2 linked regions of the Variovorax paradoxus genome follow. The protein of the gene in region 1 binds, or shares a complex with, the protein of each later gene. Links are inferred from orthologs where the notes say so. Each region holds a gene or a part of one and is shown on either strand. Other genes may lie near its edges.

The links.
Region 2: the proteins of mfd (region 1) and uvrA are in contact, whole or in part, in a crystal structure (PDB 4DFC), measured with the Escherichia coli proteins. The link is inferred for Variovorax paradoxus from one-to-one orthologs.

What each region holds. Positions count from the first base shown.
Region 1 is NZ_CP091716.1:3,637,639-3,641,875, forward strand. What follows is about bases 8-4,022. They hold mfd (transcription-repair coupling factor), read right to left. Parts: upstream 3,691-4,022; coding sequence 208-3,690; downstream 8-207. Other genes in these bases: serB (phosphoserine phosphatase SerB), read right to left, coding at 8-211; ispD (2-C-methyl-D-erythritol 4-phosphate cytidylyltransferase), read left to right, coding at 3,810-4,022. Outside these bases: more of serB, read right to left, coding at 1-7; more of ispD, read left to right, coding at 4,023-4,237. UniProt on the Escherichia coli protein: Couples transcription and DNA repair by recognizing RNA polymerase (RNAP) stalled at DNA lesions. Mediates ATP-dependent release of RNAP and its truncated transcript from the DNA, and recruitment of nucleotide excision repair machinery to the damaged site.
Region 2 is NZ_CP091716.1:939,011-942,899, forward strand. What follows is about bases 86-3,752. They hold uvrA (excinuclease ABC subunit UvrA), read right to left. Parts: upstream 3,385-3,752; coding sequence 286-3,384; downstream 86-285. Other genes in these bases: L3V85_RS04645 (GntR family transcriptional regulator), read left to right, coding at 86-261; L3V85_RS04655 (chloride channel protein), read right to left, coding at 3,434-3,752. In the rest of the region: more of L3V85_RS04645, read left to right, coding at 1-85; more of L3V85_RS04655, read right to left, coding at 3,753-3,889. UniProt on the Escherichia coli protein: The UvrABC repair system catalyzes the recognition and processing of DNA lesions. UvrA is an ATPase and a DNA-binding protein. A damage recognition complex composed of 2 UvrA and 2 UvrB subunits scans DNA for abnormalities.

The sequences.
Region 1 (4,237 bases):
TGAAGTCCTTGATCTCGCCGCGCATCGTGGCTTCGGTGATGGCGGCCACCTCGGCCTTTTTGCCGACAGCGTCGGCAATTTCGTCGATGCATTCGATGTTGATCAGCGTCGAGTCCATGTCGAACGCGATCAGCTTGAAGTCGGCCAGTTTCAGCGGTGGCTTCACGCGCTGGATGACCAGGCCGGGGGAGATTTCTTGGGTGGCGCTCATGCGGTGACGTTTTCCTTGACGGTGGGTTGGCCCAGGCTGCGCAGCACGTCGCGCACCATCTGGGCCCGTTCCTTGGGTTCTTTCAGTTCGCGCTCGATGCGCAGCTTTTCGTTGCCCGCCAGCTTGATGTGCTTGTTCTTCTGGATCAGCTGGATGATGGCCATGCCATCCACCGGCGGGTCTTTCTTGAAGGTGATATTGATGATGCCGGGCGCGGCATCGACCTTCACCACGCCGTACGGCCGCGCCAGCACGCGCAGGCGGTGCGTGTCGATGAGCGTCTGCGCCTGCGGCGGCAGCTTGCCGAAGCGGTCGACGATTTCTTCGAGCAGCGTGTCGATCTGGTCGGGCGTCTTCGCGGTGGCGAGCTTCTTGTAGAACGACAGGCGAAGGTGCACGTCGCCGCAGTAGTCGTCGGGCAGCAGGGCGGGGGCGTGCAGGTTGATTTCGGTGGTAACAGACAGCGGCGACAGCAGGTCCGGCTCCTGCCCGGCCTTGAGCGCGCGCACGGCCTCGCTGAGCATCTCGTTGTAGAGCTGGAAGCCGATCTCCGTCATGTTGCCGCTCTGGCTTTCGCCCAGCACTTCGCCGGTGCCGCGGATCTCCAGGTCGTGCATGGCTAGGTAGAAGCCGGAGCCCAGTTCTTCCATCTGCTGGATGGCGTCGAGCCGCTGCGCCGCCTGCTTGGTCAGGCCCTCGGTGTCGGGCACCATGAGGTAGGCATATGCCTGATGGTGCGAACGGCCGACGCGGCCACGCAGCTGGTGCAGCTGCGCCAGGCCGAATTTGTCGGCACGGCTCATCACGATGGTGTTGGCGGTCGGCACGTCGATGCCGGTCTCGATGATGGTCGAGCACAGCAGCAGGTTGTAGCGCTGCGCCACGAAGTCGCGCATCACGCGCTCGAGCTCGCGCTCGGGCATCTGCCCGTGGGCCACGGCGATGCGGGCCTCGGGGAGGATCTCTTCCAGCTTCTGGCGGCGGTTCTCGATGGTCTCGACCTCGTTGTGCAGGAAGTAGACCTGCCCGCCGCGTTTCAGCTCGCGCAGCACGGCTTCGCGGATCACGCCGGTGCCTTCGTTGCGCACGAAAGTCTTGATGGCCAGGCGCCGCTGCGGCGCGGTGGCGATCACGCTCAGGTCGCGCAGGCCTTCGAGCGCCATGCCCAGCGTGCGCGGAATCGGCGTGGCGGTGAGCGTGAGCACGTCGACCTCGGCGCGCATGGCCTTCATCGCCTCCTTGTGGCGCACGCCGAAGCGATGCTCCTCGTCGATGATGAGCAGGCCAAGGTTCTTGAACTTGACCGACTGCGAAAGCAGCTTGTGGGTGCCGACCACGATGTCGACCTGGCCCTCGGCCAGCCCCTTGGCGGCGGCGGTGATTTCCTTGGCCGAGCGGAAGCGGCTCATTTCGGCCACCTTCACCGGCCACTTGGCGAAGCGGTCGACCAGCGTCTGGTAGTGCTGCTCGGCCAGCAGCGTGGTCGGCGCGAGGAAGGCCACCTGCTTGCCGCCGGTCACGGCGATGAAGGCGGCGCGCAACGCAACCTCGGTCTTGCCGAAGCCCACGTCGCCGCACACGAGGCGGTCCATGGGCTGGGGCGAGATCATGTCCTGCACCACGGCGTGGATCGCGGCCTTCTGGTCGGCGGTTTCCTGGAAGCCGAAGTCGTTGGCGAATACCTCGTAGTCGGCCGGCGAGTAGCGGAAGGCATGGCCTTCGCGCGCGGCGCGGCGGGCGTAGATGTTGAGCAGCTCGGCGGCCGAGTCGCGCACCTGTTCGGCAGCCTTGCGCTTGGCCTTTTCCCACTGGCCGGAGCCCAGCTTGTGCAGCGGAGCCTCGTCGGCACTGACGCCGGTGTAGCGGCTGATCTGGTGCAGCTGCGAAACGGGCACGTAGAGCGTGGCCTTGTCGGCGTACTCCAGGTGCAGCATTTCCTGCAGCAGCGGCTTGCCTTCGGCGTCGGTGCCCTGGCCCAGGTCCATGTGGATCAGGCCCCGGTAGCGGCCGATGCCGTGCGCCGTGTGCACCACCGGGTCGCCGACATTCAGCTCCGACAGGTCCTTGATGAGTGCTTCGACGTCGCTGACCTGCTCCTGCTTCTTGTTGCGCCGGCGCGTGGTGGGCGCGGTGGCGAACAGCTCGGTTTCGGTGACGAGGTCGATGCCTTGCTCGCGCCAGGCGAAGCCCGAGGCCAGCGCGGCGGTGGCGATGCCGACCTTTTCGTCGGCCGAGGCTTCGAACTCGGCCAGCGAGTCGAAGGCCGGCGGATTCACGCCGCTGGCGCGCAGGAAGTCGAGCAGGCTCTCGCGGCGGCCGTCGCTTTCGGCGATCAGCAGCACGCGGTGCGGCGTCTTCGCGATGTGCGCCTTGAGGCCGACCAGCGGGTCTTCGGCGCCGCGCACCACGGCGAAAGGCGGCAGCCTGTCGAACTCGGCGTAGGGTGCCTCGGTGGGGACGTCGCCGCGAATGGCAAGTTGTGCGTGCGGCTTGGCGCGCTGGTAGAACTGCTCGGCGTTCAGGAACAGCGCCTCGGGCGGCAGCGCGGGGCGCTCCGGGTCGCCGCGCACGAGGCGGTAGCGTTCGTTGGTGTCCTGCCAGAAATGCTGGAACGCGGGTTCCAGGTCGCCGTGCAACACCACGGTGGCGTCGGGTCCCAGGTAGTCGAACACCGTGGCCGTCTCGTCGAAGAACAGCGGCAGGTAGTACTCGATGCCGGCCGTTGCCACGCCGTTGCCCATGTCCTTGTAGATGCGGCTCTTGGTCGGATCGCCCTCGAGCAGCTCGCGCCAGCGGCCGCGGAAGCGCCCGCGCGCGTCTTCGTCCATCGGGAACTCGCGCCCCGGCAGCAGACGCACTTCTGGCACGGGGTAGAGGCTGCGCTGGGTGTCGGGGTCGAAGGTGCGGATGGAGTCGATCTCGTCGTCGAACAGGTCGACGCGGAAGGGCACCGGCGAGCCCATGGGGAACAGGTCGATCAGCCCGCCGCGCACCGCGTATTCGCCGGGGCTCACCACCTGCGTCACATGGCTGTAGCCGGCCAGCGTGAGCTGGGCCTTGAGCTTCGATTCCTCGAGCTTCTGCTTGGCCTTGAAATGGAAGGTGTAGCCGGCCAGGAAGGCCGGTGGCGCGAGCCGGTAGAGCGCGGTGGTGGCGGGCACCAGCACCACGTCGGCCTCCTTCTGGCTGATGCGCCAGAGGGTGGCCAGGCGCTCGCTGATCAGGTCCTGGTGGGGCGAGAAGCTGTCGTAGGGCAGCGTCTCCCAGTCGGGGAACAGGGCGCAGCGCAGCTCGGGCGCGAAGAAGGCGATTTCGTCGATCAGGCGCTGGGCGTCGTTGGCATCGGCGGTGAACATCGCCGTGGCGCGCCCGGCAGCTTTCTCGCGCATGGCCAGCTGCGCCAGCAGCAGTGCATCGGCCGACAACGGGGGACGCGGCAGCGTGAAACGCTTGCCCGCCGTGAGGTGGGGGAGGTCCATGGAACGCTTAGGAAATGCACAACACCCCGCGCCGGCTGGCGAGGGGTGTGCGAAGGGCAATTCTAGAATGGCGGCCCTTCATCCGCTTGTCGGCCATTGGCCCGCCCGTACAGGACCTCATGTCTTCTTCCCGACTTTTCGTGCTGATCCCCTGCGCCGGTTCCGGCCACCGCGCGGGCCATGCGCAGTCCACCCAGCCCAAGCAGTACCAGCGACTGGCCGGCCTGCCGATGGTGGCCCACACGCTGGAGGCCTTCCGGGCGCTGTCGGGCCGCTTCGCGGGGCTGGCGCTGGTGGTGTCGCCGGACGACCGCGACGTGGATGCCGCATTGCCGCGCTTTCCCGCCGAGAACGAATACCTGCTGCGCGTGGGCGGCCTGACCCGGGCGGCCACGGTGCGCAACGGCCTCGCGGCGCTGCGCCAGAAGGGCGCCGGCGCGCACGACTGGGTGCTGGTGCACGACGCGGCGCGCTGCCTCGTCAGTTCCAGCCAGATCGAGGCGCTGATCGCCGCCTGCGAGCACGACGCCGTGGGCGGCCTGCTGGC
Region 2 (3,889 bases), 2.7 Mb from region 1 along the record:
CTGCACCGCACGCGCCTGGACGACCGCTCGCTGTACGACGTGCTGCGCCGCCAGTACGGCCTGCGCCTGGTGCGCGCCGAACGCTGGATCGACGCGGTGCTGCCCGACGCCGACACCTGCCAGTTGCTGAACCTGCCCACGCCGGAGCCGCTGCTGCGCATCGAGTCGATCGCCTACGGCGCCAACGGCAGGCCGCTGGAGCACTACCGCGCGCTGCACCGCTGCAAGACCAGCCGCCTGCACGTGCAGACGACGACCTGAGCGTCTTTCCGGGCCCGGAGGCGGCTACAGCAGCCGCTTCAGATACCGCCCCGTGTGGCTCGCCTCGTTCGCCGCGATGTCTTCCGGCGTGCCTTCGCCCACCACCGTGCCGCCGCCGGCGCCGCCTTCGGGGCCCATGTCGATCAGCCAGTCGGCCGTCTTGATGACGTCGAGGTTGTGCTCGATCACGACGATGGTGTTGCCCGCGTCGCGCAGCTGGTGCAGCACCTTCAGCAGCAGCTCGATGTCGGCGAAGTGCAGGCCGGTGGTCGGCTCGTCGAGGATGTACAGCGTGCGGCCGGTGTCGCGCTTGCTGAGTTCCAGCGCGAGCTTCACGCGCTGCGCCTCGCCGCCCGACAGCGTGGTGGCCGACTGGCCGAGCTTGATGTAGCTCAGGCCCACGTCCAGCAGGGTGCGCAGCTTGCGCTCGATGGTCGGCACGGCCTTGAGGAACTCGTGCGCGGTCTCGACCGTCATCTCCAGGATCTGCGCGATGTTCTTGCCCTTGTAGAGCACCTCGAGCGTCTCGCGGTTGTAGCGCTGGCCGTGGCAGACCTCGCAGGGCACGTACACGTCGGGCAGGAAGTGCATCTCGACCTTCACCACGCCGTCGCCCTGGCAGGCCTCGCAGCGCCCGCCGGCCACGTTGAAGCTGAAGCGGCCCGGGCCGTAGCCGCGCTCGCGCGCGGTGTTGGTCTCGGCCATCAGCTCGCGGATGGGCGTGAACAGGCCCGTGTAGGTGGCCGGGTTGCTGCGCGGCGTGCGGCCGATGGGGCTCTGGTCGACGTTGATGACCTTGTCGAAATACTCGATGCCTTCCACCGATTCGTGCGCGGCCGGTTCTTCATGCGCGCGGTACAGCGTGCGCGCCACGGCGGTGTAGAGCGTGTCGTTCACCAGCGTCGACTTGCCCGAGCCGGAGACGCCCGTCACGCAGGTCAGGAGGCCGACCGGGAAGGCCACGCTCACGTTCTTCAGGTTGTTGCCGGTGGCGCCGACCACGCGGATCTCCTGCAGGTCGGTCTGCGTGGCCAGGTGGGCGGCCTCGCGCGCGGCGCGGCGCTCGGCGGCGGGGCTCTGCGGAAAGCGCGAGGGCTTCTTGCCTTCGTTGAAGGCGGGCTTGCTCACCACCGGCAGCCATGCGGTGCGGTGCCTGGGCACCTCGATCTTGCGCGTGCCCGACAGGTACTGGCCGGTGAGCGAGTCGGGGTTGGCCGACACCTCGGCATAGGTGCCCTGCGCCATCACGCGGCCGCCGTGCACGCCGGCGCCGGGGCCCATGTCGATCACGTGGTCGGCGGCGTGGATCATGTCCTCGTCGTGCTCGACCACGATCACGCTGTTGCCGATGTCGCGCAGATGCTTCAGCGTGCCGATGAGGCGGTCGTTGTCGCGCTGGTGCAGGCCGATGCTGGGCTCGTCGAGCACGTACATCACGCCGGTGAGGCCCGAGCCGATCTGCGACGCGAGGCGGATGCGCTGCGCCTCGCCGCCCGAGAGCGTCTCGGCGCTGCGGTCCAGGCTCAGGTAGTTCAGGCCCACGTCGTTCAGGAATTTCAGGCGCAGGCCGATTTCGCGCACCACCTTGTCGGCGATGTCGGCCTTGGCGCCGCGCAGCTTGAGCGTCTGGAACCAGGCCAGGGAGTCGCGCAAGGTGAGGTGGCTGAGCTCGAAGATCGCCATGCGCGGCGGCTCGCCGCCGTCGGCGGGACGTGCCGATTCATCGACCAGGAACACGTTGCGCGCTTCGCGCCGCAGCCGCGAGCCGCCGCAGTCGGGGCAGGGCTGCAGGTTGCGAAAGCGCGCGAGGTCTTCGCGCACCATCACCGAATCGGTCTCGCGGTAGCGCCGCGCCATGTTCGGGATGATCCCTTCGAAGGGATGCTTCTTCGTGAGCTTCTTGCCCGCGAAGTTGCCCGACTCCATGGTGTAGTTGAACTTGATCTCTTCGGCCGCCGAGCCGTGCAGCAGCACCTGCTGCACCGATGCGGGCAGCGACTCGAAGGGCGCGTCGACGTCGAACTTGTAGTGCTTGGCGACGCTCTCGATCATGCTGAAGTAGTAGCCGTTGCGGCGGTCCCAGCCCTTGATGGCGCCGCTGGCCAGCGACAGCGACGGGAAGGCCACCACGCGCGCCGGGTCGAACACCTCGCGGTGGCCCAGGCCGTCGCAGCTGGGGCAGGCGCCCACCGGCGAGTTGAACGAGAACAGGCGCGGCTCCAGCTCCGACAGCGAGTAGTGGCAGATCGGGCAGGCGAACTTGGCGTTGAACAGGTGTTCCTTGTCGGGCGCGCCCTCGGCGCCCAGCTCGAGCGCGATGGCGCGGCCCTCGGCCATCCGCAGCGCCGCCTCGAAGCTCTCGGCCAGGCGCTGCTGCATGTCGGGGCGCGCGCGCAGGCGGTCGATGACGATGTCGATGTCGTGCTTCTCGGTCTTCTTGAGCTTGGGCAGGTCGTTGTATTCGTAGGTCTGCCCATCGACGCGAAAGCGCACGTAGCCTGCGGCCTGCATCTCGGCGAACAGCTCGACGAACTCGCCCTTCTTCTCGCGGGCCACGGGCGCCAGGATCATCAGGCGCGGCTCGTCGGGGATGGCGAGCACGGCGTCCACCATCTGCGACACCGTCTGCGCCTGCAGCGGCAGGTGATGGTCGGGGCAGTAGGGCGTGCCGGCGCGCGCGTACAGCAGGCGCAGGTAGTCGTGGATCTCGGTCACCGTGCCCACGGTGGAGCGCGGGTTGTGGCTGGTGGCCTTCTGCTCGATGCTGATGGCGGGCGACAGGCCCTCGATCACGTCGACATCGGGCTTGTCCATGAGCTGCAGGAATTGCCGCGCATAGGCCGAGAGGCTCTCGACGTAGCGCCGCTGCCCTTCGGCATACAGCGTGTCGAAGGCCAGGCTCGACTTGCCCGAGCCCGACAGGCCGGTGATGACCACCAGCTTGTTGCGCGGAATGTCGAGGTCGACGTTCTTCAGGTTGTGGGTGCGCGCGCCGCGGATGCTGATGCGCTGCTGCGCCAGCACCGCGCCGAGGTAGGCGTCGCGTTCGCGTTCCGCGTCGCGGGCGCGTTCTGCTGCTTCAGCGGCTTCTGCCGCGGCTAGTTCAGTGGCTTTGGAATTCAAAGGGGGCGATCGTCCGAGGGCAACCGGACATGATAGACCGCCGGAGAATTCATGGCGAGCGGGCGGGTTCCGGCGGCCTGGGCGCGGGGGCTTCCGGCGGCGGGTGCACCGGTTCGGCGGCTCCGATGGCCCGCCCGACCATGTATTCGGCCAGGGTGTCGTACAGCGGGCGGCTGATCATGCGGGAGACCAGGCTGGCCAGCATGGCCGCGGCCATCAGGCTCAGAACCATCGAATGGCCGTCGACCATTTCCATCACGATGATGAAGGCGGTGAGCGGCGCCTGCGTCACCGCCGCCAGGAAGGCGGCCATGCCCAGGGCGATGAGCGCCGGGCCGAGTTCGCTGCTGCCCAGTTGCGACACCGCGTCTCCGATGCCCGCGCCGATGGACAGCGCCGGCGCGAAGATGCCGCCCGGCACACCGCACCAGGCCGTGAGCCAGGTGGCGACGAACTTGAGCACCGTATAGAGCGGCGTCAACTCGTCGTGGCCCTGCAGCATCTG